Regions from separate parts of the Brevibacterium sp. UCMA 11752 genome, predicted to be linked through region 1. Evidence: riboswitches for the same ligand, from Rfam matches in the RefSeq annotation. Region 1 holds a riboswitch; each other region holds the start of a gene.

Evidence for each region. A riboswitch is a leader RNA that binds a small molecule or an ion and turns the genes downstream of it on or off. The one in region 1 is predicted to bind thiamine pyrophosphate.
Region 2: it holds a riboswitch for thiamine pyrophosphate, as region 1 does, so the genes downstream of both, thiM (hydroxyethylthiazole kinase) here and HU144_RS17190 (ECF transporter S component) in region 1, are expected to answer to the same signal.
Region 3: it holds a riboswitch for thiamine pyrophosphate, as region 1 does, so the genes downstream of both, thiO (glycine oxidase ThiO) here and HU144_RS17190 (ECF transporter S component) in region 1, are expected to answer to the same signal.

Annotation. Positions count from the first base shown of each region.
Region 1 is NZ_JACBOS010000003.1:3,805,492-3,815,994, reverse strand. It holds gene HU144_RS17230 (NAD(P)/FAD-dependent oxidoreductase) at 1-647, opposite strand, end outside; gene HU144_RS17225 (LysR family transcriptional regulator) at 737-1,627, shown strand; gene HU144_RS17220 (class I SAM-dependent methyltransferase) at 1,624-2,226, shown strand; gene HU144_RS17215 (class I SAM-dependent methyltransferase) at 2,241-3,008, shown strand; gene HU144_RS17210 (putative quinol monooxygenase) at 3,072-3,392, shown strand; gene HU144_RS17205 (hypothetical protein) at 3,468-4,013, shown strand; gene HU144_RS17200 (energy-coupling factor transporter transmembrane component T family protein) at 4,037-4,867, opposite strand; gene HU144_RS17195 (ABC transporter ATP-binding protein) at 4,864-6,399, opposite strand; gene HU144_RS17190 (ECF transporter S component) at 6,399-7,028, opposite strand; TPP riboswitch at 7,052-7,160, opposite strand; gene HU144_RS17185 (fibronectin type III domain-containing protein) at 7,276-9,126, shown strand; gene HU144_RS17180 (universal stress protein) at 9,185-10,093, opposite strand; gene HU144_RS17175 (DUF4916 domain-containing protein) at 10,208-10,503, opposite strand, start outside.
Region 2 is NZ_JACBOS010000003.1:1,909,356-1,919,858, forward strand. It holds gene HU144_RS08520 (LacI family DNA-binding transcriptional regulator) at 1-731, shown strand, start outside; gene HU144_RS08525 (substrate-binding domain-containing protein) at 851-1,945, shown strand; gene HU144_RS08530 (ATP-binding cassette domain-containing protein) at 1,966-2,790, shown strand; gene HU144_RS08535 (sugar ABC transporter permease) at 2,787-3,998, shown strand; TPP riboswitch at 4,234-4,337, shown strand; gene thiM (hydroxyethylthiazole kinase) at 4,325-5,221, shown strand; gene thiE (thiamine phosphate synthase) at 5,218-5,988, shown strand; gene thiD (bifunctional hydroxymethylpyrimidine kinase/phosphomethylpyrimidine kinase) at 5,985-6,851, shown strand; gene HU144_RS08555 (TenA family protein) at 6,945-7,676, shown strand; gene HU144_RS08560 (hypothetical protein) at 7,781-8,125, opposite strand; gene HU144_RS08565 (DUF1648 domain-containing protein) at 8,141-8,335, opposite strand; gene HU144_RS08570 (HNH endonuclease signature motif containing protein) at 8,983-10,503, shown strand, end outside.
Region 3 is NZ_JACBOS010000003.1:3,226,506-3,237,008, forward strand. It holds gene HU144_RS14450 (Fic family protein) at 1-463, shown strand, start outside; gene HU144_RS14455 (response regulator transcription factor) at 484-1,170, opposite strand; gene HU144_RS14460 (sensor histidine kinase) at 1,178-2,338, opposite strand; gene HU144_RS14465 (DedA family protein) at 2,491-3,159, shown strand; gene HU144_RS14470 (histone deacetylase) at 3,165-3,779, shown strand; gene HU144_RS14475 (ketopantoate reductase family protein) at 3,733-4,704, opposite strand; gene thiE (thiamine phosphate synthase) at 4,741-5,421, opposite strand; TPP riboswitch at 5,445-5,548, shown strand; gene thiO (glycine oxidase ThiO) at 5,538-6,725, shown strand; gene thiS (sulfur carrier protein ThiS) at 6,722-6,970, shown strand; gene HU144_RS14495 (thiazole synthase) at 6,972-7,739, shown strand; gene moeB (molybdopterin-synthase adenylyltransferase MoeB) at 7,736-8,956, shown strand; gene HU144_RS14505 (SRPBCC family protein) at 8,894-9,397, opposite strand; gene HU144_RS14510 (mismatch-specific DNA-glycosylase) at 9,468-10,112, shown strand; gene HU144_RS14515 (thymidine kinase) at 10,147-10,503, opposite strand, start outside.

The DNA of each region.
Region 1 (10,503 bases):
CCGGTCACCTCGCACTTCTTGAGCACCTGCACACCCAGGTTCCGTGCGGCATTCACGTACCCGGACACCACGGCCTCAGGGGTGCAATGACCGTCTCCGGGATTGAAGGCACCGGCCACGAGTCCCTCTGTGTCGATGTACGGGGCCAGATCAGCCGCCTCGGCGACGGTGAGCATCCGGGAATTCAGACCCATCCGCTGCTGGAGTTCGACGTTGGCGGTGAAGGTCTCGGCATCCTCGGCGGAATCGAGGAGGAAGAGGTACCCATTGCTCACCAGATCGATGTCGACGCCGAACTCGCTCTCGAAGCTGCGCAGCACTTCGAGGCTGCGTGTGGACAGGGCGATGTTGACCTCATCGGAGAATTGGCTGCGCACCCCGCCGGCGGCCTTTGACGTCGACCCCGAACCGGGGACGTCGCGTTCGACGAGGACGATGTCCTTCACGCCGTGTTTGGCCAGGTGATAGGCGATGGATGCTCCCATGACCCCGGCACCGATGATGACCACCTCGGCGCTCGTCGGGGCCGTGCCTGTCGGTGATGTGCTCTCCAACTTCAACCTCACTGTCTTCTGCTGCGAACGCCCTTCCTTGGCCGTCGCGGCAACGGGGAGCGCCGACGTCGATGTCGGCGTATTGCGGCTCACTGCCCATTGTGGTTCCAGTCACGTTTAAGGACAAGAGCGAGTTCATGAAAACTGTTTTTAGCAAACCTGAAAACAGCTAGGCTGTGGCCATGGCATGGACTCTGGGACAGCTGCGCACCTTCGTCACGGTGGCCGAACTCGGGTCGATGACCCGAGCCGCGGAACAGTTGGGCTACAGCATCGGGGCGGTCTCGCAGCACATGAGCGCCCTGCGCCGCGCGGTCGGTTCCGAGCTGTTCCTTCGTCGAGGCAGGGGGATGGTCCTCGCCGAAGCCGGCCGAACGCTGCTTCCGCGCGCCCGAAGCATCCTCGCCGCCCAGAAGCAGGCAGAGATGGCGATGCTGGGCAGGGACTTCCGCAGCGAGGCCATCGTCACGCTCGGCGTCTTCGGTTCGGCATCGACGAGGGCATTGCCGGCCATTGTGCGCCTCCTGGGCCAACAGCACCCGCACATCGAGGTTCGGGCCCGGGAGATCAATGTCGAGACTATGTCGGCGGCCGTCATCGACGGAGCCATCGACTTAGGCATCGGGATCAACTATCCGGCCGTGCCCCTGCCGCCGATGCGGGGTCTGAGCTGGACGACGGTGGCCAGTGAGGACTTCGGCATCGTCGTGCCCGCGGGCGCACGGGGTCCCACACAGCAGGCCTTGGCCGAGGCCGATTGGATCCTGCCCCCGGCCGAAGAGCTCTTCGGCCGAGCGATGCGACTGGCCACCTCGGCGCTGGGGATCGCTGCGAAGGAGACCCACATCGTCACCGACACCGCCGTCGCGCTCGCCCTGGCAGGCACGGGACTCGGGCTGACCCTGGCGACGCCGATCATGATGTCCCTGGGCGGGCCCGACGTCGACCTCCATCCCATCGCCGAGGCGGGCGGCAGGGAGATCATCGTTCTGACCTCCCCGGACCCGGCAGATCCGGTCGCTGCCGTCGCCGAGGTGGTGGCCGAGGTCTTTCGTCCTAGGATGGGGCCATGAGCTTCGATCATCAGTGGAACCGCATCCGTGAGACCAATCCCGACCACTCCGCGAACTATGCGCAGCGGTGGCGCACTCTCGCCGCCTCCGGCCACGACATCGGGGGAGAGGCGAGGTTCGTCAATGCGATGGCACCGCGTGGGGCGCGTATCCTCGACGCCGGCTGCGGCACCGGTCGTGCTGGTGGCCTGCTCTTAGGCGAAGGGCACAGCGTCTACGGCGTCGACCTCGATGAGTTCCTCATCTCAGTCGCCGAGGAGGACTTCCCGAGCGGTGAATGGCACACCGGCGACTTGGCCGAATTCGACTTCGCAGATGCGGGCATCAACGACATCGACGTGGCGTTCTGTGCCGGCAATGTCCTGTCCTTCCTCGATCCCGCCTCGCGTCGCCAGACCCTGGGCAACATCAGATCGACGCTGAAGTCCGGTGGACGCTTCGTCGCCGGATTCGGGGCCGGCCGCGGCTACGACTTTGCAGACTTCATCGACGATGTGAAGTCGACCGGGATGCTCGTCAACCTCAAGCTGTCCACGTGGGAACTCCACCCCTTCGAACCCGACAGCGATTTCCTCGTGCTCATCGCCGAACGTGTGTGAGCGCGGGCTCTGAAGTGAGCAATCGCGCCTATGAGGACGAGTTTCTCGCCGCCATCTATGATGATGACAATCCGGATGGGCCAGATCACGACTACTTTCGTGAACTCGCACGAGACCTGTCGGCCGCCTGCATCACAGATCTGGGATGCGGCACAGGGATGCTGACAGCAACCCTGGCAGCACCTGATCGCGTCGTCGTCGGCATCGATCCTGCCGCAGCGATGCTCGAAATCGCTTCGAAACGGCCCGGTGGGGACATGGTTGAATGGCGCCTGGGAACATCGGAACTGATTGAGACGAAATCAAGCGACCTGATAGTGTTGAGCGGCAACGTCGCGATGCACATCCTCGGTTATGAGTGGAAGTCGACGCTGCAAGACATCACCCGAGGACTCCGCGAGGACGGAATCGTGGCCTTCGAAGCTCGCAATCCAGATGCTGAAGCCTGGCGGAACTGGAACACGCATGCCGAGACCCGGCAGACCGCAGTGGGGCGTCTGCGCGAAACGACGGCCACCTCGGCGCCGGACGAGCTGGGCATCATCACCATGGACAGCGTCAACGAATTCCTTGATGCCGATGAGGTGATCAAGGTCAGTCAGCGATTGCAGTTCCGGACGTTCGACACTTTGCGTGACGATCTAGGTGCAGCCGGTCTGTCCGTGCGCAATGTCTGGCGGGACTGGGATCGTACTCCGTTCACGGGATCTGTCGACGAACCGCTGATGATCGTTGAAGCGGTGAGCGCAGACGTGGCTCTTGGAGCGCAGGCCGAAACATGATTGGCTGGTGGCGTCGGGCCGACACGGTCCGACGGAATTCGCACAAACACAGGAGCGGTCAGCATGATTTTCATCGTTGTGAAGTACGACGTGAAGCCCGAGAGCGTCGATGAGTTCCCCGAGGCGGTGCGCACCTTCACCGAGGCAGTGCGACAGGAGCCCGGCAACCTGTGGTTCGAATGGTCCAAGAGCCTGGAGAAGGACAACGAGTTCGTCCTCATCGAAGCATTCACCGACGAAGGGGCAGAACCCCACGTCAAAAGTGACCACTTCGCTGCCGGCCTCGAGGCTATGCGTCCGCACCTGGCGTCGACGCCGAAGATCATCTCCCGCAAGATCGACGGCGAAGGCTGGGACGAGATGGGCGAACTGCAGATCGGCTGAGGCCTCTCTGCAGCGCTGAGCATTATCGGCCCGCTGAGCATTCACGGCTGGGCGATAGTTGCCTAGACTTCACTCATGGTGACCAAGGCGATGAATGTGGCGGCAATCGAGAAGGCTCTCGGCGAATCCTGGGCGGATACCAAGGCCCGCCTCGAATCGGCCGGGGGAGCGTCGGCGAGTCACAAGGAACTCGCCGACGCCCTCTACCCGCAGTTCGACGGAGTCGTCGAGAAGCACGGCTGGTGGGTCCAAGGCGCGGTCGTGGCCTATGAGCAGGAGATCGGCCGACGGGTGCCCGGCCAACGGGCCGACGGCACCTTCGATGTGGCGGTCTCACGCACCGTGACCGGTCAGCGTGATGATGTCATCACCCGATTCGCGTTCCTCATTAATGAGGGAACGCTGGCGGGCCTGGCCCTCGACGGGGAGGCGCGCACGTCGAAGACGGAGAAGCGCTCCTTCTGGCGGGCGAACCTCGAGGACGGAACCAAGTTCGAGGCAGCCGCCGAACCGAAGGACGAGAACAGGACACTCCTCGTCCTCACAGTCTCCAAACTCCCCAGCGCCGAGAGACTCGAAGAATGGCGAGCCGATCTCAAGAACCTTCTCCGGCAGCTCTGACGTCTTGCCGACGGTGTGCGCGCTCAGCCGCCGACGATCGGATTCCAGGTTCCGAGTATGTGTGCGGCCACGATGGCAAGAGTACACACTGCCAGAGACACCACCACCGCCAGACGGTCACCGGAGCCGAAGGTCGACTCCCGACGCCAGGTCCGCCCCGGACGACCGAACGCCCGGCCCTCCATAGCCATCGCCAAGGTGGTGCCGCGACGGATCGACTGCACCAACAGCACGAAGATGCCGGCGAACAGACTGCGCGTGCGCCGGATGATCGAACCGCCGGCAATGCCCCTGGCCCGTCTGGCCATCGCCAGGGTCTGCCACTCACTGACGAGGAGACCGAGCAGTCTGCTGGCCGCCAGCACCGAGACGACAACCACCTCGGGCAGCCGCAGCCGCTGGACGAGCGCATCCGCCAAGTCACGGGGATCGATGGTGGAGGCGAGCACGATGAGCGGAATCGCCAGCGCCAGGGCTCGCAGGAAGATCGCCGCCGCAGCCTCCAGCGAATCAGTTGTCATCAGGATCGGACCGACGTCGACGACCACCGCACCTGTCTTCTCCGCCAAGATCGCTGTGCCCCACGCGGCCAACAGTGCACCGAGAGGCAGGAACCACAACCGCAGGAGCGCCGCCCGCAGGTCGAGTCCCGTCGCCGGCAGCGCAAGCAGGCAGAACCCGAGGACGATTCCTGCTGAGACCATGTCGATGCTCAGCAGCGTCCCGACCATGAGGATGAGCGCCACAGCGATCTTCGTCAGCGGATTGCACCTGACCAGCGCCGTCCTGCGCACAAGGGGGATGAGCTGGCCCGGATCGTGAACTGCGGCCGGTGACGGTGTTGGTGCACTCAAAACTCTCGCCCCTCCTGGATGTCTCCAGCTCCGGTCTTCTCCGCTGTGGGCTGCTTGGCACCGCCGAGGACGACGCGTCTGGCACCGATCGCGTCGAGGAAGGCATGGTCGTGACTGATGGCGACCACCGTTGATCCGCGTGCGAGGACATCGAGGAACTGCTCGACCAGCCCTGCCCAGGTCAGGGCGTCCTGACCGAAGGTCGGCTCGTCGACGATGAGGACCTGCGGTCGGGGAGCCATCATGGCCGCTACCGACAGGCGCCGCTTCTCACCTCCCGAAAGCCCCTGCGGATGCGCCTCGGCGAGAGTCTCAAGGCCAAGCGCCTGCAGCAGCTCGACGACACGCTCCTCAACCTGGCCCGCTGACCATCCGGACAGACGCGGACCCAGCGCCAGCTCTAAGGCGACGCTGGAGCGCAGAAACTGATGCTCCGGCTCCTGGAACACCATCCCGATGCGAGGAGCCAGAAATGCTGAGGGCCAGCGGAAGGGCCGGTCATGTTTAGCCCCAGCCCGCAGAGAGCCCAGCGCGGCGACTTCTCCACCGAACTCGGGAATGAGGCCGGCCAAGGTCAGGGCCAGCGTCGACTTGCCGGCCCCGTTGGCGCCGACGATACCCACGGCCTCACCAGCCCGAATGGACAGATCGAGACCGGTCGCGGCCGGAGCCTTCACCCTCGGTCGAGCAACGCTGAGCTGCTCGGTCTGGAGGACGACCTCTCCGGTAGCCACAGCAGCAGCTCTTGATACGGACTCCACCGGATTCCGATCGTCTCCTGCCAAGGATTCTGTCGTTCCCGGCACCCAGACTCCACACTCGAGAAGCACCTCGGCGAGTTCGGGATCACCGAAGACCGAACTCGGTGTGCCCTGCGCGAGCAGCCCATCTGGGCCGAGGACGATCACGGTGTCCACATGATCGAGCCACAGTTCGACCCGGTGTTCGACGATGATCATCGTCGCCGAGGTGGCCGCCTGGGTATCGAGGACAGCATCACGGACGGAGGCGGCCGAGTCCGGATCGATATTCGCCGTCGGCTCGTCGAGGATGATCACCTGTGGTGCCATCGCGTGGACTCCCGCCAGTGCCAGCCGCTGTTTCTGACCTCCTGACAGTGCCGCGGTGGGATGGTCATGGGGGAGGTCGAGACCCATCGTCTGCAGCGAGGCGGAGACGCGGGCATCGATGATCTCCGCAGGCAGTCCCAGGTTCTCCATCCCGAAGGCGACGTCGTCGCCGACGCGGGAGAAGATCACCTGCGAATCGGGATCTTGCAGGACCAGCCCGGTCTCACCTCGGCGAGGATCGGGTGGCAGGTCACCGATGAGCAGCTCGCCGGCGGCTTCGCCGGATTCGGCGGGGAGGACCCCGGCGATCGCATGCAGCAGGGTGGTCTTGCCAGCCCCGGATGGGCCCAGAAGAAGCACCTTCTCACCTGCGTCGATGTGCAGGTCGAGGGGGACGAACGCAGGCTGCTCGCGATCGGCGTGGCGCCACGAGTACCGGCGGGCAGTGATTGGCAGGGCCATCAGCGCAGGCGACCGGAGGCGAAGGAACTCAGCGCCCCGGTCTTCGCGATCGCGCGGTAGGCGAACCAGGCGCCGATGCCGGAGATGACGACGCCGGAGATGACGGCGCACACCGTGTAGGCGGCTTGGAAGCCGAACTGCCATTCGGCGTTGTACATGATGTTCTCGCTCACGGACATGAACGCGGCGGCCAGGAGGCCGGCCAGGCTCGTGACCCACAGGTTGAACTTGCGATAGCCGAAGGCTGCGAAGATGAGTTCGGCGCCGAGGCCCTGGACCAGCCCGGACAGCAGGACGGTAGCGCCGAAGTGGGAGCCCAGCACGGCCTCGACGATGGCGGCGATCATCTCGCACAGCAGTGCGGCACCGGGCTTGCGGATGATGGCCCCGGCCAACGGCCCGGCGAGGACCCAGAGCCCGGCGATGAGGCCGATCGAGGGAGGGAAAGCCTGGAACCCGAGTTCGAGGACCTTCCAGCTCAGGGCCAGGACCCAGAAGATGAGTCCGACGCTGATCCCGAGCACAGCGGTGACGACATAGTCGACGACCCGCCACTGCTTCGTCGTCGGTGCGTGGGAATGGTTTCGCGCGGTCTTCGAAGTGGATTCAGGCGCGGCTGTTTCTGGCATTGTGCCTCCTCATATCAAGGAGGGGTAGAAGAGTCTCGACTTCCTTCGGCGGTGCTAGCCGCATCAGGTTCGAGGGTCTGCAGCTTCATCTGCACTCTCAGCGCCCCTATTGGCGCTCCCCTGTCGTGTAGGGCCAACTGTACAACAGTTCACGGCAGTGCCCCGTGGCGAAAAGTTCACCTGCCGTTGACTCGGCGGCCGCCCGTCGGGGTCGAGGCTTTCATTACCGGCGGGTAGGAATGATCGGGTGAAAACACAACATCATCTGATCAGGCCACTGGGCTTCCTGTCCGCACTGACGCTGCTGGCCGTGCTCGTCTCGGCACCGATTCCGGCACATGCCCAGGAACAGCTGCTCAGCAGCGATCCCACCGCGAAGAGCCAGGAACGGACATCCGCGATCACCGATCCCGTCCTCCAAGTCGGAGCCGACGAGCGAACGCGCAACCTGTCGTGGATGAGTGAGAGCTCCGGCGGGGGAGAGGTCCGCTGGGCCAAGGCTTCCGAACTTGAGGGTTCGGCGCTTCCCGCCGATGCGAAGCGCGCCACGACGACGAAGTCCGGGCTCTCAACTGATCTCAAACGCCACTACAACCATGCGATTATGACCGGGCTGGAGCCGGACACCGAATACGTCTACCAGGTCGGAAGCGAGGATGACGGCTTCTCACCGGTGGCGCAGTTCGATACGGGGACAGCGGGCGGGGGCAGCGAGTTCCTTGTCTTCGGCGACCCGCAGATCGGTGCCGGTGGTGGCAACCCCGACGATGCGACCGGCTGGAACAGGACGCTCACCTCGGCGCTGGGGACAGCGCAGGATCCGCGGTTGGTCTACTCTCTGGGCGATCAGGTGAACTCCGCCAATGACCAGGGCCAGTACGAGGAGTACTTGGCACCTGAGGCGATGACAACTGTTCCGCAGGCGACGACGATCGGCAACCATGATGTCGCATCGAAATCGTATGAGCAGCATTTCAATCGGCCCAACGTCAGTCAGGACCACGGTGAAGGTGGAGCCATCACCTCCGGCGGGGACTACTGGTTCATCGATTCCGGGGTTCTGTTCATCAACATCAATTCGAACAGTCATGACACCGACGAGCACGCCGAATTCATCGACGAAGTCGTCAAGGCCCACGGCGACGAGGCCCGGTGGAAGGTCCTCGGTTTCCACCACTCGATCTATTCGACCGCGACGCATAACAGCGACCTTGATGTGAAGAAGCTGCGTGAGGCGATTCCACCGGTTGCTGCACGCAACGACATCGACCTCGTGGTGTCCGGTCACGACCACATCTACAACCGGACGTTCCTCATGGACTCCGAGGGCAAGAAGGTCGAAGATTCCGATGCCGGCTTCGAGCAGGAAAAAGACGAAGGGCAGACGATGTACCTGACGCTGACCTCATCCTCGGGTTCGAAGTACTACGACTACGTTCCGGGGTTGGAATGGGAGGCCAAGAGCGTGCACAACGACACCCCGGCCTTCACCCGAGTGCGGGTGAGTGACGAAGCTCTGCAGGCAACGACCTATGAGGTCCCAGAAGGCGGTGCACAGGAGCCGGAAGCGCAGGCAGCGTCCGAGAAGATCGACGATGTCGAGATCACCCGCGCCGGAAATGACGCTCCAGAGCCGGGAGCCGACGTGGAAGCAGATGCGAACGCGGAAGCCGACGGTGCGGACGCTGGCGGCGGCGCGGACAGCGTGGATGCGGCCACCAGCTCAGACGGGACTGAAGCTGACTCGGGCTCGGACACCGCCGAAGCCGACGGTACGACCGAGACTGACGGCACAAACGAGTCTGACGGCACAAACGAGTCTGACGGCACAAACGAGTCTGACGGCACAAACGAGACGGACGGCACAAACGAGGCCGACGGCACGACTGCCGGCGTGGAAGCCGGTGCGCAGGAGAATGCCACCTCTGCTGCGGCCAGCTCGGGTGCCACCTCGGCGAACGTAGGTGCAGATGCGGACGCCGGCGATCTCCCGCGCACCGGCACTCAGCTCGGTGTGCCGATCATTGTCGGTGCCACCGCAATCATCATCGGCGCGGTGCTGCTGTTCATGTCAAGGCGCCGACGCAGTCTGCGCTGACGCTACCGGCGCGGTCTGCGCTGACGCTGCCTGCGCGGTCTGCGCTGACGCCGCCGGCTCAGCTCGGGACGACCATGATCGGACCGTCCGCGCGGTGGAGGACTCCACGGGATACGGAGCCCAGAAGCGCACTTCGGACTGCTCCGCGTCCGCGGGTGCCGAGGACAGTCAGCTGTGCGGTCTTTGCGGCTTCGACGAGAACCTCGGTCGGGTCTCCGATGGGCACCTCGGCATCGACCTGCAGATCGGGGAACTGCTGAGCCACTGCCGCGACCTCGGCCTCGAGCGCTGCCTCGAGCTGCTTCTTCCTCCGAACGGAGACCTCGGCGCTCAGCTCCAGTTCGGGGTACCAGTAGAGCCATTCCTCGCCGGCTGGGAGGACGGAGATGATGTCGAGGGCGGCGCTTCGGGAGCTGGCCACCTCGGCGGCGGTGAACATCGCCAGACGTCCGGCATCCGAGCCGTCGACGGCGACGACCACCGGGGCATCATCCGTCTCCGTTCGGTGGCCCGGGACCACGATGGTCGGGCAGTGGGAGTGGGCAGGCAGTGCTGTGGAAACCGAGCCGAGAATTCGGCCCATGAATCCGCCGCGGCCTCTCGCGCCCACCACCACTGTCCGTGCGTGTGCGCTCAGATCTTTCAGCACCCCGGCCGCGTCTCCCCGATCGGCGCGGTAGGAGACCTTGCCTACGTGGTCTCGCAGGAGTCCGGCCGCTTCACCGAGGAGTTTCTCGACCGCTCGGAGTGAGGCCTGCTCCTCGTTCTCCTCCGGCATTGATGCGATGTTCGGATAGATCATCGCAGGAACGGTATAAGCGGCGACGACGGTGAGAGCGGCGCTGCGGCGAGTGGCCTCGGCTGCCGCGTACTCGAGGGCGCGCGCGGCGAGTTCGGAGCCGTCGTAACCGACGAGGATTCCGAGGTTCATCGATGCTTGGTCGGCGGTGTGGTTCTCGGCAGTCATGGCAGACCTCCCGTGGGGGCCGACTGTACCCGGACGAGGACGATGGCCCCGTCATCAGAACCGTCCTCGTGGACTCAGTCTACCAAGGGACCTCTACGGAGTGTAGAAAAATTGTCAGATCGCGAAGCCCATATGCGCCAGTGCGTAGCGGAGGATGTGCTCCTGACCGTGGCACATCTCGCCGACGATGTCAGAGCGCAGCGTTTCCTCCGGCGTCAGCCAGTCGAGGCTCAGTGCATCCGCGCGAGGAGTGCACTCGCCTCGGACTTCGAGGATGAAGCACATTGAGATCGCATGCTGGCGAGGGTCGTGGAGGAGCGAGGAGCCTTCGGTGGGGAAGTATTCGGCGATGTGGAACGGTGCGATCGCAGGCGGAATGACCGGCAGTGCCATCGGTCCGAGGTCATTCT
Region 2 (10,503 bases), 1.9 Mb from region 1:
GCCCGGTCGTCACGGTCACCGCCGACGATCTCGACCGTGAACGCGGCTTCCTCGAGGAGTGCCTGGCCAATGACATGACCGGAATCTGCGTCATCCGATCGCACCCGGACGCCGCACGGTTCTACACCGATGCGACGTCGGCTGACGTGCAGATCGTGTCCTTCGACCCATCGACTGCAGGGGCGGGTGTCGACCTCATCGCCGGTGATGAGGAACGTGCCGGACGTCTGGCGGCGACTCAACTGCTCAATCACGGGCATATCAGCCTCGGCGTCATCGGCGATCATTCGACCAGTCCCATCACGACCGCCAGGCTCGCCGGAATCCAATCGGCCTTCGCCGGACGCTCGGACATCGGGTGGCGCGCCTACATGCGCGAAGACGCCCACGACCTGGCCAGCGCGAAGAACGTCGTCGCGGCCTGGCTGGGTTCGCGCAGCGCGCCCAGCGCACTGATCACCCTGTCCGGGACCCTGACTCAGGGAGCCATCGACGCCTGCCGGCGCCTCGATGAATGGCCGGCTCTGGTGGGCATCGACGATTTCCCTGCCGCGGACCTCTTAGACGTGACCGTCATCGATCGTGATGTCAGCTCCATGGCCGCCGAGGCGGTACGACGTCTGCAGGATCCGCCGGGTTCCACGTCGGGTAGAGATCCAAATCAGGAGCCGACTCAGGTTCCCGTGCACGTGATCGCTCGCGGCAGCGGCGAGGAATCTCCGGACAAGTGACACTGTTCGGAAAGAGACCCCGAACACAATTTTTCGCCGAAACAGTTGACACCGAGCTCCGATCAGCGAATTATATTGATCAGCCTGACAACGTTGTCAGAAAAATTGAAAGGGTCACAATGAGGCACAACCTGCAGTCTCGGAAGAAGTTCGCCGTTCTCGGCGCCTCGGTTGCTATCGGCGCTCTCGCGCTCAGTGGCTGTGGGAGTCAGAAGGGACAAGGCAATGAGGAATCCGGCGGCGGTTCGGCCGGAGACGGTGAAGTCACCATTGCTCTGCTGCTCCCGGAGTCCAAGACCACCCGTTACGAATCTCTGGACAAGCCGAACTTCGAGAAGTACGTCAAAGAGGCCAACCCTGATGCGAAGGTCGAGTACCGCAACGCGAACCAGGACGCGACCCAGCAGCAGCAGCAGTTCGAAGCCGCTGTGACCGAGGGCGTCGACGCCATCGTCCTTGACCCCGTCGATGCCTCGGCGGTGTCATCGGCTCTGTCGAAGGCCGAGGCCAAGAAGATTCCGGTCATCGCCTACGATCGCTTCTTCGAAGGTGCGACCTATTACACCTCGTTCGACAACAAGAAGATCGGCAACCTCCAGGGCCAGGCCGTCCTCGACGGGCTCAAGGCCGAGGACAAGGACCCGAAGTCGGGTCCGGTCTGGATGGTCAACGGCGATCCGAAGGACCCGAACGCCGCAGACTTCAAAGCCGGTGCCGAGGAGACCCTGAAGAAGGCCGGTGTCGACATCACCGAAAGCCACGACACCCTCGATTGGAACCCGGACGACGCCCGCCAGTGGGTCGAAGGTCAGCTGCAGAGCGCGGACAAAGAGCCGATCGCCATCTACTCAGCCAATGACGGCACCGCCGGTGGTGTTCTCGCCGCCACCAAGAAGGCCAAGGTGAAGCCGGTCGTCACCGGGCAGGATGCTGAGGTCGACGGTCTGCAGAACATCCTCAGGGGTGACCAGTACGCCACGATCTACAAGTCGATCCCACCGCAGGCTGAGTTCGCTGCGAAGGCAGCCGTTGCACTTGCCGGAGGTGAGGAACCGAAGGGTGGTACAACCTATAAGGACACTCCGACGGACTTCGTCGAGGCCAAGGTCGTCACGAAAGACACTGTGAAGGACATCGTCGGGGATCAGATCAAGGCTGAAGACATCTGCACCAAAGACGTGAAGAAGCTCTGCGAAGACGCCGGCGTCAAGTAGAAATCGGCGAGTAGGAATATATGAATTCTCAACCCAACGATCCGGCGCCCGCGAGTACGCGGGTGCCGGAGACCGGAGCCGAACCAGTCCTCGAGCTGCGCGGAATCAACAAACGATTCGGCGCAGTCCAAGCTCTGACCGATATCAACCTGACCATCGGCCGCGGTGAAGTCGTCGGCCTCGTCGGCGACAACGGCGCCGGCAAGTCCACCCTGGTCAAGGTCATCGCCGGAGTCCACGGAGCCGACGAAGGTGAGATCATTCTGGGCGGACGATCCCAGAAATTCGCAGCGCCGAAGGACGCACAGAAGGCGGGAGTCGCCACAGTCTTCCAGGACCTCTCCCTCTGCGAGAACCTCGACGTCGTGGCCAACCTGTTCCTCGGCCACGAGAAGACCCGCGGCGGTGTTCTCGACGAGGTCACCATGGAAGCAAGGTCGTGGGAGCTGCTGCGCAGCCTGTCGGCGAAGATCCCCAGTGTCAGGGTGCCGATCGCGGCTCTCTCCGGCGGTCAACGTCAGACGGTCGCGATTGCCAGGTCCCTCCTCGGCGAACCCTCGATCGTGATGTTGGACGAGCCGACCGCGGCCCTCGGCGTTGCGCAGACCGCCGAGGTGCTCAACCTCATCGAGCGGCTGCGTGAACGTGACCTCGGAGTGCTGCTGGTCAGCCACAACATGGCCGATGTCCAGGCCGTGTGCGACCGTGTCCATGTTCTGCGTTTGGGCAAGGATGCCGGTGACTTCCCAGGTGACGAGCGCACGGACGTGCTGGTCGCCGCGATCACGGGAGCCAACGACAACGTCGTGACTCAGAGAGCGACCCGGAGGGGTGAGCGTCGATGACCCGCAACTCGTTCATCACCGACGAACGCATTTCGAGCGAGGGGTTCCTTGCGACATTCGTTCGTCGAGTCAAGGAGGGCCAGCTCGGCTCATTCCCAGTGATACTGGCGCTCATCGTCATCGTCGTCGTCTTCCAGTCGGCGAACAGCAAGTTCATCTCACCGGCCAACTTGGTCAATCTCTCCACACAGGTCGCGTTCTTGGCGATCCTGGCGCTGGGCATCAACCTCATCCTGCTCCTCGGTGAGATCGACCTGTCGTTGGCTCAGCTGGGTGGACTCTCTGCCTCACTACTGGGTGTGCTGGTGGTCAGACAAGGGGTCCCGCCCCTGATCGCGCTGGTCATCATGCTGGTGTTGGGCCTCGTCGTCGGAGCGATCCAGGGGTGGTTCTTCGCGGTGGTCGGCATCCCGGCCTTCGTGGTCACACTGGCCGGTCTGCTGGCGTTCACCGGACTGACTCTGACGACCTTGGGAGTGCAGAAGAACCTGTCGATGGCCGATACCTTCGCCTTCGACTTTGCCAGCTTCTACTTCCCAGCCATCTGGGCCTACGTGTTCGGAGCAGTTGCAGTCATCGGCTTCGGTGCCGGGATCATCTACTCGAAGCTGCGCCGTCACAACGAGGGACTCGACAGCCCGAGCTGGACCTCGGTGATTGTGCGCATCGTGCTGCTGGCAGCCATCGTCTTCGGCTTTCTCATCCTGGTCAATCAGGACTTCGGACTGGCGATGCCGTTCTTCCTCATGATCGTCATCGCGATCGGAATCGACCTGGTGCTGCGCAAGACCAAGTACGGGCGTTCGATCTACGCTGTCGGCGGCAAGGTCGAAGCCGCCAGGCGCGCAGGTATCAGGGTCACCTGGGTGCGCATCAGCGTATTCATGGCCGCCGGTGTTCTGGCAGCATTGTTCGGCTTCATCAAGACCGGTGTGACGACAAACGCGGGATCGACGCTGGTGAGCACGCAGGACCTGCTCAACGCGATCGCCGCCGCGGTCATCGGCGGCACCTCGCTGTTCGGCGGTCGCGGCACAGCCTGGGCCGCCGTGCTCGGTGCCCTGGTCGTCGGTGCCATCAACAACGGTCTGTATCTCATCGGCTTCAACTCCGATGCCCAGCAGATCATCACCGCGCTCGTCCTGCTCACGGCCGTCGTCATCGACGCCCTGAGCCGCCGCGGACAACGCTACGTCGGACGCGGTTAGCTGCCGAGAGACGCAGATAGCCCCGCTCGATGCGGTAGCGAAACGTCGAGAGCAGAGCTGAGCCTCGAGAGCGCACTCCCTGGAGTCTGCTCTCGACGCTCAGCTCTGCTCTCAATGAAACCTGTTCCTCGCCGAGGTGGGGCTGAGGTTCCAGCTCGGCAGTCCCGGGGCCGCTGCATCAGCCCTTCTCGGGCGCCGGCATCGGCGGTGCTGGGACTGAGCTGATACAGTCGTGGGCAATGACATGGGGTGCCTGACGCCGTTCGCGTGAGGCTGAGAGAACACCCATCGAACCTGATCTGGGCCATACTAGCGAAGGGATCGTCATGGTTGACTTCGACCTGCGTTCTGCCAATACACGACTGCGTGCGAACAATCCACTGATCCAATGCATCACGAACACCGTCGTGCAGCAATTCAGTGCCAACGTGCTCCTGGCCATCGGCGCCGCTCCGGCGATGCTCGACCACGATGCCGATGCCGCACAGTTCACCCGCATCGCCAGTGGACTGCTGGTCAACTTCGGCACCGCCACGAACCAGCAGTTCCTCGCCGCCGACGCCGCCATCGACGCAGCCAACGAAGACTCCAAGCCATGGGTGCTGGACCCGGTGAGCATCGGAGCCGTCGACTTCCGCACCACGCGAATCCGCCGCGCGGCGAACTCTTCACCCACAGCCATCCGCGGAAACGCCTCCGAGATCGCAGCCCTGGCCGGCATGGGTTTGGGCGGGCGAGGTGTGGATTCCACTGACGAAGTTGATGCGGTGATTCCCGCCGCGGCCGCACTGGCCCGGTCCACGGGTGCCATCGTTGCCGTCTCCGGACCAAGGGACGCGATCGTCGCTCACATCGACGGTGCCGATCGTGTCGTCCGCCTCGACGGGGGTCACTCCTATATGCCACTGGTCATCGGCACCGGCTGCTCACTCGGCGCAGTCACCGCTGCCTATCTCGTGGGCGCAACGACCGCCTCGGCGAGGTTCGAGGCCGTCGTCGCCGCCCACGCTCACTTCAAGGTTGCTGGTGAAGCTGCCGCTGAGGGAGTACGCGGACCCGGCAGCTTCTCCGTGAACTTCCTTGACGTGCTGCACACGGTAACGGGCGAGGAGCTGGCAAGGATCCAGGTCGAAGCAGGCACAGTCGCAGCAGGCACAGTCGCAGCAGGCGCCGTCGGGGCCGACGCGGTCGGGGCCGACGCGGTCGACGGAGCACAGTCATGAGCCCCTCGATTCCCGAGGTGAATTCCCGCCTGGCCGGTATCGACGCACGCCTGGCCGGAATCGATACTCGGCTCTACCTCGTCACGGACTCGGCCCAGTGCCGAGAAGCCGGACGCAGCGTCGCCGATACCGTCCGCGAAGCTGTGGCCGGGGGAGTGGGGATCGTGCAGGTCCGGGACAAGGACATCGACGACGATGCGTTCTACACGCTGACCTGCGAGGTCATCGCCGCAGTCGACAGCGCGGTGGCCGACAGTACGAGCCTCGACTCCGCTTCGGCAGGCGCGGAACGCAGTGTGCCCATCGTCCTCAACGACCGCGTCGCCGTCGCCCAGCGCCTCCTTGCCGAAGGTTCGCACGTCCACATTCACGTCGGACAGTCGGATACTCCGGTCGAACAGGTGCGCGAACTCATCGGCCCCGAACCGCTCATCGGCCTGTCGGCGGCCAACAGCAGCGAATTCGCAGCCGCCCGGGACTCCGGCGTTGTCGACCTCGTCGGAATCGGGCCTGTCTACGACACCACGACGAAGACCGATGCACCCGATGGGATCGGGCCGGACCGCCTCGGCGAGCTGGTGAGCGAAGCAGAACTTCCGGCGGTCGCCATCGGAGGAATCAGCACTGCTCGTGCCGCCGAACTGCGCGGCCGGGGACTTGTCGGGATCTGTGTGGTCTCGGCGATCTGCCGCGCCGAGGATCCGCGTGCTGCAGCCGAGGAACTGCTCGCACAATTCGGCGACGGACGTGCGGAGGCAGCGCGATGACCACGCGTCCACCCATCGCACTGTCCATCGCCGGCACCGACCCCAGCGGGGGAGCCGGCATCCACGCCGACCTCAAAACCTTCACCGCCCGCGGAGTGCTGGGCACCACGGCCATCACGGCTCTGGTCGCGCAGAATACGCACGGCGTCTCTCGGGTCTACGGAATCGATGATGACTTCGTCTCGGATCAGCTCGACAGCGTCCTGGACGATATGCCCGTCGACGCCACGAAATCGGGGATGCTCGGCTCACGGTCTCTCGTGGAACTCGTCGTCGCGCGAGCGGCCCAGAGCCACCTGGGCTTCTACACCGTGGACCCGGTCATGGTCGCGACCTCCGGGCACCGCCTCCTCGAGGTCGATGCCGTGGCCGCGGTCCGTGACCACCTGCTGCCGGTCTCCGACCTCATCACCCCGAACCTGCCCGAGGCGGCGCTGCTGATCGGTGACGATGAGCCGGTGGCGCAGAATCCGCAGGAGATGTTGGCCCAGGCCAGACAGCTTGTCGACCGCGGGCCTCGCGCGGTGCTGCTCAAGGGCGGGCACGCGATCGAGGGTGATGTCGCCGACGTTCTCGTCACGGCCGAAGGCACGGTCACCGAGTTCACCCACCCGCGAGTGGCAACCCCGAACACCCACGGCACCGGGTGCACATTGTCGGCCGCAATCACCGCCGAGGTGGCCGTGCTCAAACGTGAACGTGCAGTTGACGAGGTGGGCCCGGATCTACTCCACGAAGCCGTCGACAATGCCCTGAACTATCTGGCCCGCGCCTTGAAATCCGCCGCGAACTGGCAGGTCAGCCTGGATCCGAAGGGCGCTCACGGTCCCGTCGACCATCAGGTCGACATCGTCCGCCGCTAGAACAACCAGCTAGACACCCGGATGGCTTGCCATCCGGGAACCGCACAATGACGCTTCGGGGCCGCCGTGGTCCCTTGAATATGGGAGATATCAATGACGACAGACTTTTCCGCAGGACCTCAGACCACTCAGCTGTGGGACCGGGTGCGACCAATCGTTGAGGAGATCGAGAGGCTGCCGTTCCTCGGCCAGCTGGCCGACGGCAGCTTGGACGTGAAGGCATTCACGAACTACATCATCCAGGACGGGATCTACCTCACCGGCTATGCCAAGGCGATGTCGTTCCTCGCTGCGCGCGCCAACGACCGTGACGCATCACGATTCTGGGCCAGCTCCGCCGCCGAAGCGATCTCGGTGGAAGAGGAGATGCACGGAGAGCTGCTCGCCGATTCTCGCCTGGCCGCAGCCCACGAGGACCTGGTCAACAGCGGGGCCGGATTCCGAGCCTCACCGACGACCATGGGATATGTGTCCTACCTCGTCGCCACCGCCGCCAGCCGCTCCTACGGTGAAGGTGTGGCCGGAGTGCTCCCGTGCTTCTGGGTCTACGCGCATATGGGCAAGGTGCTCGTCGAGCGGGCCGGAGCGATGAGTGCGGACCACCCGTACCGGACCTGGGTGCAGACCTATGACTCACCCGAGTTCGACGAATCGACCCGGCAGGCTGTCCAGCTGCTTGAGCAGGAGCTCACCAATGCCCCCGCCGAGGTGGCCGCACAGATGCGTGCCACCTTCGAGCAGGCCTGTGTGTACGAACTTCACTTCTGGGCCTCGGCGCATGCGCTGCAGGACTGGGACGCCGGAGTGTTCGTGCCGCAGAGCTGAGCACCATTCGTCAGTGACGAGGCTTGGCCGGGATCTGCGGATCTTGCGGTGTAAAGCTCGGTCCGGCAGATCGTCTCGGTTCATCTTTCGGCCTATATTTCGGTCTATCTTTCGGGTGTGAGCTCGCGGTCGTCTCTGCCGCCGGGTTTGAGACGGCGGAAGAGATTCCACATTGCGATTGCGACGATGGCAAGGAAGACGCCGGTCGGGAGGACCAGAAGGCCATCCGGCCACGATTTGCCGATCCCGACGCTGAGCGTCTGCGCCAGAGACAATGCAAACAGCAGAGCACACGCGCCAGCAGTGATTCGCATGAACTCCATCAGACAGTCGACGAGATAGACCCGTTCGCCGCGTTGCAGCCAGTACTCCTTGTGAGGAATGTTGATGAGGCCGATCGGCAGCTTCTCAAATATCCAGCGGATGGAGAGCACCACTGGGATGCCCACTCCCAAGGGAACGAGTCATCCGAAGACTTCACCCTTTGGCGACCAGTCGTCGGGCTGACTGTTTGCCCCGAAATGGCTCGGCACCTGGTCGGGTGCGTTGAACCAGAACCAGAAAGCGACACCGATGAGGACCAGGAGGGACGCCACTGCGAAGAGCAATGCGGCGGTTCCAGGGCGTCGGCTCGTGTCCGGCTTCGTTGAGGAAGGCACATTGCAAGGCTATCGGGTGCCGGGTGCCGGTTATCGGGCATCGGTGATCGGCGATCCCGTTGAGACAGATCAGGCCGGGTGGTTTCCTGACGGTCCGCTTCTGCCCGGGGCGATAGGCCCCAACAAACCCATTGCGTGCCATCCGCGACGCAGAGTGGTCCACAGGAGAACATGGTCGACTTCCATCAGGGGCACGCGGTCGTGTCTCGGACAGGCAAATCGTCCGACAAAGAAAACAATCGTGGCGAAGCACACCCCGATGATAAACAGAATAAGCAGATCCATGACGGCCTCCTCACGCCCGTATCGAATGCGTGTCTCCATTTTCCACCCGGGTAGAAGAGAAAGATAGGGCCACCTTGCAAGAAGTGGCCTGCGTGCCGCACTCGGTTCCTCATATGCGTTTGCCCGCGAGATCATCGTCACCGAAGTCGGAAGTGACCATGTGGCCGAGATGATACTTCGACCGATTGGGGTTTTACGTCCTGACCTGGGGTGTTGCGAGTCTTTCCGATTTTTGAGCCAGCAATTGATACGAGAATTGAGGAATGAACGAACTGAAATAGAAACTCAGGGTGCAATTGGGTGAAATGAATGTATAATTAAGGGAAGAGCAACGACGATGTTGGCGAATGGACTTCAGTACCATGACTCTCACCCCCGACCGCACACCAGGAAACCCGGAAGAGCGTGACCCACGCCCCGGTCACGGTGATGCTGTGGCGGGTTCAGGTGCCGCTGATGCTTCGTCTTCTGCGGGAGAGTCGTCCTCTTCGGCAGTGGGACAGCAGTCTCTGTTCGACCAGCTCAAAGACTCCAACCTCGACCTCACCGGCCACCCACTGGCGGGCAAGTTCGAATCCCTCGCGGCCGTGCCGACTGGTAAACCAGAGGTATCGAATGATCGCGGTCAGGCGAACGAAGATGTGGAGCCGACAGCCAGCACTTCGGACGCAAGCGTTTCGGAGGCTGGGTTTTCGGGGGCCACAGAGACCACCCAGAGCACCGATCCGGTGGCTGGCGACGGCAGTGGCAGCGAAACCAGCAGCCCGAGTCCTCATCCTCTGCTTTCGAGCGAAGAGTGGACAGATCTGTCACGGTTCGCTCCCGAAGTCACGACCAGCCTCACCGCGCTCAGCGGACTCAAGGACGGGCTGCGATCCTTTGACCGGCCGATGGGTCCCGATGATGCGATCAAACTCATCGACGGACTCGAAGCACTGGGCCGAGTCAACGAGGCCCTATCAACTCTGGCTCTGGCCGTGTGTGAACGAGTCGGAACGCCCACCGACTATGGTGCGAAGACAACGAAGGCCCTCATCCAAGACAGGCTCAACATCACCGCCCGGGAGGCCAACCGTCGGACCGATATGGCCAAGAGCCTCGGCGGGAGAGTCACTCTGACCGGACAAGCACAGCCACCACTGTTTCCCCTGGTTGCTGATGCCTTCAATGAAGGTAGACTCTCAGCCGATCAGGCCAGGGTCATCAAAGACTGTTTGACGAAGCTGTCCACGTGGGTCAGTCAGGATAATCGTGATTATGCCGAGTCGACTCTCGTTGAGAAGGCCCCGAGCGTGCGGGTCCATGACCTGCGGGCGATCTTCGCGCGGATCCTGGCCCATATCGATCCCGACGGTCAAGAGCCAACAGATGCCACGGATCGGACCATGTACAAGGTGACTTTGCATGCTCGTGATAATGGTGATTGGGAGATCTGTGGTCTCCTGGACCCGGTCACGGGTGGTGTCCTCAATGGGTTGCTGACGCAGAGAACGAAGATCGCGAAGAGCGTTGAGGGCAGTTTAAGTGCGGGTGGATCCGGTACGGAGTCTGGTGTCCTCGAAGACGGAACTCTCGTTGACATGACGGGTCAGCGACTGTCTGCCCAGGAGTGGATCTACGAACGCTTCGCGACTCTCATTGGCCGGATCGATATGACGCGGACCGGTCAAGGTTCGCCCTACGCTCTGGTGGTCACGGCAAAGGCTGAAGACCTCGCCAACGGGACTGGTGCTGGGGTGACGGGGACTGAGAATCCGGTCCCCATCAGTGAGCTTGTCCGTCATGGTTTGAACGGGGCGGTGTTCTTCGATCTCATCTCTGACAAGGCGAAGACGATGCAGGTGGTCACGGAGAATCGGTTTGCCAATGCCAAGCAGATCGCG
Region 3 (10,503 bases), 580 kb from region 1:
GACCGGGATCACCGTTCCCCTGGCTGCCGCCTTGGTCGAGGTTCGCAACCGCTACTTCGCCGCGCTGAATTCCTATCACTCAGGCGACGCCGGACCGGTCATATCGCTGTGGTCGACGTCATCGGTGATCGCGGCGGAGGAAGCTCAGCTGACCGCGCATCGGCTGGCTGGACTGCCTGATGAGTGGGCCGACCTCCTCGGCCATCCACGTGAGCACAGCGCCGCAGCCAGGATCCTGAGCTACCTCGCATCGGACCCGGTGTTCACGATCGACGACCTTGAGGACTCATTGAAACTCTCCAGCTCCTCGGCGAACAGGGCGGTCTCCGCGCTGATGGAAGCCGGGGTCCTGCGCGGTCTGACCAGTCGCAAGCGCAATCAGATCTGGGGTGCTGGCGATGTGCTGGCCGAGCTCGAGGACCTCAATCTGCGCATCGGTGCCCGAGCCCGTTCCGAACTCTGAGAACCTTGGTCTCCGTCGGCTCAGGACTGATCGAGGTAGTGCAGGACCGCCGCGACCCTCCGGCTCGTGGTCTCCCCTGCGTGCAGCCTGAACTTGTCGAAGATCGAACTGATGGCCTTCTCCACGGAGCTGATGGACACGTAGAGTCGTTCGGCTATACCGCGATTCGACAGCCCCTCAGCCATGGCCTGAAGGACCTCGTTCTCACGAGGGGTGAGCGCTGACAGGGAGTTCTGTTTCTCGGACGAGCTCAGCAGCTGCCGGACGACCTCGGGGTCGATGACGGTTCCGCCCTCCGCTATCCGATTGACGGACTCGAGGAAGCGGTCGATGTCGGTGACCCGGTTCTTCAGCAGGTAGCCGACTCCCACGGTCTCGGTGCTCAGCAGCTCGGTCGCATATTCGCGCAGAACGTATTGGCTGAGTACAAGGACTCCGATGTCCGGGAAGCGGCGCTTGATCTCCAGCGCGGCCTCGAGTCCTTCTGTGGTGTGGGTCGGTGGCATCCTGACGTCGACGATCGCCAAGTTCGGGCGCTGAGTCGCGACCGCGGTCAGAAGCTGCTGCCCGTCATCGACAGAGGCCACAACTGCGATGCCCTCGTCTTCGAGCAGGCTGCGCACCCCCTCGCGCAACAGCACCGAGTCATCGGCCAAGGCGACTCTCATCGGGCCGACGCTCAGGGGTTCGGCGCTGGATTCAGGCATGCCAGGTTCAGACATAGGGGATCTCCGCTCTCACTGTGGTTCCGACATTCTCTGTGCTCTCAATCGTCATCGTCCCGTCCAGTGCTCCGACCCGACGCGACAGTCCCTTCAGCCCGCTGCCGGCAGGGTCGGCTCCCCCGGTGCCGTCATCGACCACCTCGGCAATGAGCTTCTGTTCATCGGCGACCACGCTGATTCGAATCGTCGACGCATTCGCGTGCTTGACCACATTGGTCACCGCCTCCCGGACGACGAAGTACGCAGCGGATTCACTGGCCTGCGATACCCGGCGGGTGGGGACGGCGGTGAGGGTGACCGGGATCGGGCAGTGATCGGCTACCCGGTGGAGGACGGTGCCCAGACCGTGTTCGTCCAGTGCTGTGGGATAGACCCGCCAGGCGACCTCGCGCATCTCATCGATGAGATCCTGGGACTGCACGAGAGCGTCGTCGAGGAGGGCGCTGACCTTGTCCTGATCCTTCGCTCGTTGGGCACGTGCGATGAGCACGGACAGAGACACGACATTCTGCTGCACTCCGTCGTGGAGGTCCCGCTCGATCCGGCGCCGCTCCTCGTCGATGGCCATGACCACACCGTGACGGGTCATGAGAAGTTGGGTGATGCGGGTGTGGGGCGCGTTGGGGCGGCTGGTCTCGGTGAACCTGGAGTCGATTCTGCCGTGCAGCCAATTGGCGAACTCGGCGAGGACGATGACCCCGATGAGGTTCGCGGCTCCATAGAGCACTCCGACGAACAGCGTCGGCTGGTTGATGGTCCAGAAGTCGAAGCCGATGGTGATGCTGCCGCCGATGAACAGTCCCTGGATGAGCGAGCCGATGGTGACGAGCAGGAAACCCGTGAGCAGATTGAGCACTGGAATGGCGATGAGGCCGGCGACCACACCGTTGAGGACGAAGAAGCCGCGCTTCATCGGGTCCGAAATCGGGTCCGAACCCATGAGGATGCCGAATCCCCGCTCCTGCCGGGAACGTTCCCAGGCCAGGACCCTCCGGCTCAGTCGCGAGGCCGGGGTGGGGATCGCGGCGAGCAGCAGCGGAAGGCACAGCAGCACGCCCCACAGGATGCCCAGCACCGAGGCACTCCAACGTGTGACGAACATGCGGGATTCTCGGGGAATCCGCGCGGTCAGCGACGTCGGCCAGGGCATAGGTCGATCGTAGCAACGCCGGGCGCGAAGTCCCATGGGTCCGACCGCAGTCTCCGTTTCCGGTTTTCCGCATTGTCACTCCGGGCTCCTGCAGGCGAGACTGCTCTTCGCCGCGTTCCGAGCTCGCCTGTCGGTCAATAGCGTGGATGAGTATGGACTTCGCTTTCGACATCCTCGCCGCAACGCTCGAATCGCCGTGGGTGTACCTCCTCGTCTTCGTCATCGCCGGCCTCGACTCCCTGTTCCCGATCGTGCCCTCCGAAACGGTTCTCATCACCGCGGCGGCCTATGCGGCCACCGGAACACCGAACCCCGGCGGACTCCTGCTGGCCGGAGCAGTCGGTGCCCTCACCGGTGACTTCGCCGCCCACCTTGTCGGGCGCGGGGGTGGGGCGTTGGCGTCTCGGTGGACCCGGCGTCCGCGTGCACGTCGGCTCCTCGAACGCACCGAGGAGATATTCGCCCGCCGAGGCGGCGCTGTGCTCATCGCGGGACGTTTCGTTCCCGGCGGACGCACGGCCACCACCGTGACCTCGGGGATGCTGAAGTATCCGGTCCCTCGATTTCTCGCCTTCGATGCGACAGGGTGCCTGGCCTGGGCGCTGTATTCGACGGGCATCGGTCTGCTCGGCGGTGTGCTGTTCGAGGACCAGCCGCTGCTCGGGGTGGGATTGGGCATCGGCATCGCACTCACCATCACCGGTGTTGCTGAACTCACGCGCAGACTTCTGGCCAGGAGGAAAGCCCGATCAGAGGGGGATCGAACGGCACACCGAGACTCTGCAGATTGGACAGTCCCAGCCGTTGACGTGGCATCATGAATGGGATGTCTCAAGGTCTCGTGTGGTATGTCAGCTATGGGTCGAACATGCATCGTGACAGGCTCGCCTGTTACCTGCAGGGCGGCCGTCCCCCAGGTGCGTTCGTCACCTATCCCGGCGCTCGGGACTCCGCTCCGCCGCTGGCAGAGATAGGCATCGAACTTCCCGGATCCATCTACTTCGCCGGCACCTCCACCGTGTGGGGCGGCGGAGGAATGGCCTTCTATGACCATCACGTACCAGGCCCCACACCGGCCAAGGCATATCTCATCACGGCCCAGCAGTTCGCCGATGTCGCCGATCAGGAGATGAACCGGCCGCCTTCATCGGACAACCCGCTGGAGACACTGGCCTGCGAACTTCCCGTCGGCTCCGCCCACTCGGTGGGGCCAGGCGGATACGAGACCCTTCTGGTTCTCGACCGCGCAGATTCGATCCCGATGGTGACGTTCACAGCTCCGCACGGATCGGATGCAGTCACCCACACCATCCCCGGTGAACCGTACCTGACGATGCTGCGCCTCGGCGTCGAAGAGGTCAGTTCTGTCTCGACCGTCGGTTCAGTTTCGACGCTCAACTCTGTCGCAGCGACTCCCCCGCCCGCAGCTGCACAAGTGTGAGGTCGAGCAGGGGTGTCTGCACACCGAGGTCAGCGGCTGTTCGCGCGAGGTGGCCGAGGATGTGCTCGGTTTCGCTGGGCAGACCCGAGGTCACATCGCGATAGAGCGATGAGGTGAATGACGAGCCCTCGGCGGTGAGCATGGCCAGAGTCATGTCCCTGACCTCGGCCGAGACCGGGTGTCCCCCGGCGCTCGCAACGGCTTCGAGCTCGTCGACGATTCCCACGATGTGCGATTGTCCGCCAGCCGCCATGATCGCTCCGACCGGGGCCCGGAACAGGCAGGTGACGACTCCTGCCGCGGCGATGAAGATCCACTTCTCCCACAGGGCGTCCGTGATGTTCTCAAGGATCTGCAGTCTGTAGCCGGGAACGTCAAGAGCCTCGACGATGGGATCGGGGACGACTCCCCCGTCGAGGTCGCCGATGGTCATGATAGCCAGGTCGGTCATCTGGTGGATGGCTCCGTCCTTGATCGTTCCGACGATCTTGACCAGACCGCCCAGAACCTGGCCGGGGAATTCCTCGACCAATCGCTCGATCTGAGCCATGCCGTTGAGGAACGGAATGATCAGGGTCTGCTCCCCCACTGCGGGTCTGATGTCGTCGATGATCGATTCCAAGCCGTTGGCCTTGACCGCGACGATCACGAGGTCGAAGGGAGTCGAATCCTGGCGATCGGCAGCGGCGGAGTCGGCAGCTGCCGGATCAGCCTGGGCGAGGTCGGCGGCGGTGAGGACGGGGATGTGATTCGTCCGGTCCTCACCGGGGGCGACGAATCGCAGGCCGTTGGCACGCATCGTCTGCGCTCGTGCCTCGCGGACGAGGAACGTGACATCGCGATCTGCTTCGAACAGGCGGGTGCCGAACGCCCCGCCGGTCGCGCCGGCTCCGGCGATGAGTATCTTCACTGTGTGCTCTCCCATGTCAGATAGATTCCTTTGCTGTTGCGCCGCGCGCTGTCACAATGCCTGTTTGAGTTCCGCAGCCGCGGCCGCGGGGTCCTCTGCTGCGGTCACCGCACGGACGACGACGATGCGCTGCGCACCGGCGGCTCTTACCTCCGTGAGGCGCTCGACGGCCGAGATCCCGCCGATCGCGAACCAGGGCTTGGACGCGCTGGAGGCGAGCGCGCGCAGGGGGTCGGTGCCGATGGCTGGTCTGCCGGGTTTGGTAGGGGTCTCCCACACGGGACCCAAGCAGAAATAATCGATCTCGGGATCCGCCTCGGCGGCATCGGCCTGGGCAATGGAATGGGTCGAGCGGCCCAGGATCACATCCGGGCCGAGGACCGCGCGGGCCTGTTCGCTGGTGAGGTCGCCCTGGCCGACGTGGAAGACATCGGCGCCGACGAGGAGGGCCACATCCGCGCGGTCGTTGACGGAGAAGAGCTTCTGGTGCCGGTGGGCTGCGTCCCTGAGCACCTCGAGTGCTTCGATCTCGGCCCGGGCTTCGAGGCCCTTGTCGCGCAGCTGGATGATGTCGACGCCACCGGCGTAGGCGGCATCGAGGAACTCTGGGAGATCGCCCTGCACGCTGCGGGAATCGGTGCAGACATAGAGCCTAGCCGTGCGCAGCCGGTCAAGACGTGTGCCCCTGTCTGTGGCTGTATCCGTGTCTTGGAGTGCGGCGTCCATTGTCATATCTGCGGCCATGCTCCTAGAGTAGAGGAGTTCGCGGGAGCCTCATAAAGGGGCTGAGAGGGCTTTGTGCCGACCGTTCAACCTGATGCGGATCATGCCGCCGGAGGGAGCAGCACGTGCACGTCATCGTTGTGGGAGCTGGAATCATCGGCTTGTCCACCGCCTGGAATCTGCGCCGACGCGGCGTGCGCGTCACTATCGTCGATCCTGCCCCTGCCATGGGTGCCTCCCATGCGGCGGCGGGAATGCTGGCCCCGGCCGCCGAGGTGGTGTGGGGGCAGTCGCCCCTGTATCCGCTCATGCGTGCCTCGGCGGACCTCTACCCGGACTTCGCCGCCGAGCTGACTGCCGCCTCGGGCCATGACCTGGGACACTCGAGCACCGAGACCCTCGTGTGTGCCGGTGACCGGGCCGACCTCGCCTCCCTGCGTGAGCTCATGAACCTGCAGTCCTCTGCCGGTTTCGACGTCTCCCTCATCGCGGGCTCCCGGGCCCGTGACCTGGAACCGTCCCTGGCACCCGGGGTGTGCGGAGCCGTCACGATCCCCGGAGATCATTCGATCGATCCCCGTCGAGTCACCGGTGCACTGACAGCCGTCCTCGGTGATGACATCGTCCGGGCCTGCGTCACGGGTCTGCTCAAGGCAGCAGGGCGCACTGTGGGCGTCGAGCTCGACAATGGGACGAGGTTAACTGCTGATCAGGTCATCGTCGCCGCTGGCGCTTCGTGCAATGACATCGTGGGGGTACCGACGCTGCCTCTGCGCCAAGTATGGGGTGAGGTGATCAGACTCCGGGCGCCGAAGGCCCTGGCCCCACTGCTGACGCGCACGATCCGCGGTCTGGTCAATGCTCGGCCCGTCTACATCGTGCCTCGTCCCGATGGCGAACTCGTCCTCGGGGCCACGAGCCGTGAGGACGGCCGGTCGGGAACCAACGCCGGCGGAGTCCACCAGCTGCTTCGTGATGCAGAGCGCCTCGTCCCGGCCATCCTCGACTGCGAGATCACCGACATCACCACCCGCGCCAGACCGGGCTCACCCGATGACGTGCCGATCATCGGACGCATCGATCCCGGCTGTGTGGTGTCCACCGGCTTCTTCCGGCACGGCATTCTCCTCGCCCCGCTGGGTGCAGGCCTCACCGCCGACCTTGCCACCAGAGCCGACACCTCATGGGCGCCATCGGGGTCACTGGAAGCAGTGGGACCGGAACGCTTCGATTCAGAGCACCCACCGGCGGACACACAGGACGCTCAGCAGCACACCGTTTCGATTCAGCAACCAGCAGGGAGTCATCCGTGACCGACACCATCACCATCACGCTCAACGGCGAGCGCCACGCACTCGCCGGTCCCACCACAGCCAAGGACCTCATCTCCGGCATCGTCGACAAGGAGATCGGCACCGACGGCACCCCCGTCGACGGCAGTCGCCTGGGCATCGCGCTCGCCGTCGACGGTGAGGTCATCAGGCGCGGACAGTGGTCGGGCTTCACCCTGGCCGAGGGCCACAGCGTCGACATCGTCACCGCAGTGCAGGGAGGCTGATATGACCTGGAACGTCGACGAAGTGACTCTGAACTCCCGGCTCGTCATGGGCACCGGCGGCGCAAGTTCGCTGAGCATCCTCGAACAGGCGCTGGAAGCATCGGGCACAGAACTCACGACCGTAGCACTGCGCCGCTACGACGGCACTGCCCAGGACTCGGTGTTCGCCCTGCTGCAGCGTCTGGGTATCCGCATCCTGCCCAATACGGCTGGATGCTACACGGCCAGGGATGCTGTGCTGACTGCCCGATTGGCCAGGGAAGCTCTCGAGACGAACTGGGTCAAGCTCGAGGTCATCGCCGATGAAGAGACCTTGCTGCCCGATCCGGTGGAGCTGTTCCGGGCCGCGGAGGAGCTCGTGCTCGACGGCTTCACGGTCTTCGCCTACACGAACGACGATCCGGCCCTGGCCAAGAGGCTCGAGGATGCCGGGGTTGCTGTGGTCATGCCTGCCGGTGCTCCGATCGGCAGCGGGCTGGGTATCCTCAACCCGCACAACATCGAGACGATCGTCAGCCGCGCCCAGGTGCCTGTGATCCTCGATGCCGGAATCGGCACCGCCTCTGATGCGGCTTCGGCGATGGAGCTCGGCTGCACCGCCGTCCTGTTGGCCTCCGCGGTGACCCGGGCACATGATGCCAGCGCCATGGCCCGGGCGATGTCCCTTGCCGTGGAGTCCGGTCATCTGGCTGCCCATGCCGGGCGCATCCCCAAGCGACCGTTGGCCCTGGCCTCATCGACCTTCGACGGGATGGTGACCCCGAGATGAGCGAGGCGAACAATCCGGGCCCGCTGGTCGAACCGAGTGATTCTCTGAGCCCGCGGGAACTTGAACACTACGCCAGGCATCTGAGCCTGCCCGGAATCGGGGTCGAAGGACAACGCCGGTTACGGGCCGCCTCGGCGCTGGTCATCGGTGCTGGAGGGCTGGGCGCCCCGGTTCTGCACTACCTGGCCGCAGCCGGGATCGGATCGATCACGATCATCGACGACGATGTGGTCGAAGCCTCGAACCTGCAGCGCCAGGTCCTCCACCGCGACGCTGATATCGGGCGGGCCAAGGTCGATTCCGCCCGTGACGCCCTGCTGCGCCTCGATCCGCTGCTCGAGGTTCACGCTATTGCGGACCGGTTGAGTCCCGACAATGTGCTCGAGCTGTTCGGTTCCCATGATCTGGTCCTCGACGGTGCGGACAACTTCGCGACCCGCTACCTGTCCAATGATGCGGCCGAACTCACCGGCACCCCACTGATCTGGGGCACGATCTTTCGCTTCGCCGGTCAGGTGAGCACCTTCGTTCCCGGGCACGGGCCGATGCTGCGCGACCTGTTTCCCGACATCCCCGAGGCCGATTCCGTGCCCAACTGCGCCGAAGGCGGTGTCCTCGGGGTGCTGTGCGGCACCATCGGTTCGGCGATGGCCACGGAGGCGGTGAAACTCATCTGCGGCATCGGCACTCCCCTGATCGGTCGCCTGCTGCGCTATGACGCACTGGAGTCCGACTACTCCACGCTGAGGTTCTCACCGGACCCTGATCGCGAACCTGTCACCGACCTCGCCGAGGTGGCAGTGGCCTGCGCAGCTGCCCGTACAGAAGGAGACGATGACGGTGCAGATCGGGAGGACGAGATCAGGGTCGATGAGTATCTGGCTGATCCTTCCTCCGCCCTCCTCATCGATGTGCGGGCCGATTGGGAGCGCCAGCTGGCATCGATACCCGGATCCGTCCACCTGCCGCTGGGTGCGCTGCAGGTCGAGGGGTGGGCCTCGGTGGAAGCTCTTGTCACGCAGCTGCCTCACGAGGTCGTCATCCACTGCAAGTCAGGGGCCCGCTCCGCTCAGGCCGTACAGCTTCTGCGCGATGCGGCACCCGAGTCCGTGCGTCTGCGGTCCCTGGCCGGCGGCATCGATGCGTGGTCGGCCTCAGGGCATGAGACGGTTCAGTCGTCTGGCCAGACCGCGGTGCCCGGCTCTCATCACACGTGAGTGCATCCACGTTGCCACGGGACGCAGCATGCGAATCGACGAGCGCGAAGTGGTCACACACCACACGGAGCTGATCGTGGTGATCGGGCCCGTCTGCTCCAAGGTCCACTCACCGATCCCTCTCAGATCACCGGTGGCTAAGAACGAGACGAAGCGCGGCGGGCCTGTGTCCTGAAGTTCGATTCCGAATCTCAAGGAGACACCGATCGGGCTCTGCACCTGAATGTCGGCGCGGCTGCCGGGCACGATCCTGTCATCGGCGGGGACCGCCACGGGCAGACCCGGCCACCACTGCGGCCACGACTCGACATCGGAGAGCACGGACCACACCTCTGTCGGACTGGCATCGACCCTCCACGTGCTTTCGAAATGGAAGGGGGCTGACTCACCGGCGTGCGGTCGCACGTGCTGATGAGTCTGCTGCCCGTATTCGTGCGTCATGGGTCTCCCGATGGTTGTGAGTCGACGGGCGCTGATTCGCCCGTTCTGACTCGACGGTAGTGTGGACAGCGTGATTGAGGAAGGTTTCACCAGCTCCCGCCGACCATCGCCCTTAGGCGGACGAAAGCCGACGAAGGACGACCTCGCTGCGTTCGCCACTGACAATCCCGACGCCATCGATGACGTTCTCCCCGGGCGCCCGGGTGAACTCTCGATGCTCATCGTCGGAATCAACCCGGGCCTGTGGACGGCCGCGGTCAATGCACCCTTCGCCCGACCGGGCAACCGCTTCTGGCCGTCTCTGCATCAGGCAGGTCTGACCGATCACCTCGTCGACGCTTCCCTGGGCCTGGCCGTCGAGGACGAGGCACAGCTGCTGGCACGCGGCATCGGCATCACCAATCTCGTGGGACGGGCCACAGCCCGGGCCGATGAGCTGGACAAGGACGAACTGCGCGAGGGTGCGGCCAGACTTGTCCGCCGACTCGACGACATCCGCCCCAAGGTAGTCGCAGTCGCTGGGATCACATCGTTCCGGATCGGATATTCGCAGCCCAAGGCCCACCTCGGCGAGCAGGACACGTCTCTCATCGATGGCTGGCCCGAGGACATCAACCTTCACGTCGTACCTCAGCCCAGCGGTCTCAATGCCCATTATCAGGTTCCGGACTTGGCCCGGATCTGGCGTGAGGTGTGGGAGAGCATCGAGGACTGAGCAGCTGCTCTGATGCGGTCGTGACCGATTGCGTCTAGTGCGGTGGAGCGAAATGCTCCCGACAACGTGCGACATAGGATTCGAGGCCCCCGACATGGCTGGCATCGATGTCTGTGGCACTCGGTTCCGAGGCGTCGACACTGAGCCCGGGGGTGCCCACACGTTGGTGGAAGACGGCATCCCTGCCGCAGATCGTGCACACAGCGGTGAGTTTGAGAACGTCCTCGGCCACGGCCATGAATGTCGGCATCGGTTCGAAGGGGCCGCCGTCGAACGTCACGCACAGGCCTTCGACGATGACTGCAGCACCACGTTCCACGAGGTCGAATACGGTCGGTACCAGGTCAGGTCCGAAGAATTGGGCCTCGTCGATGGCCACCAGATCATAGTC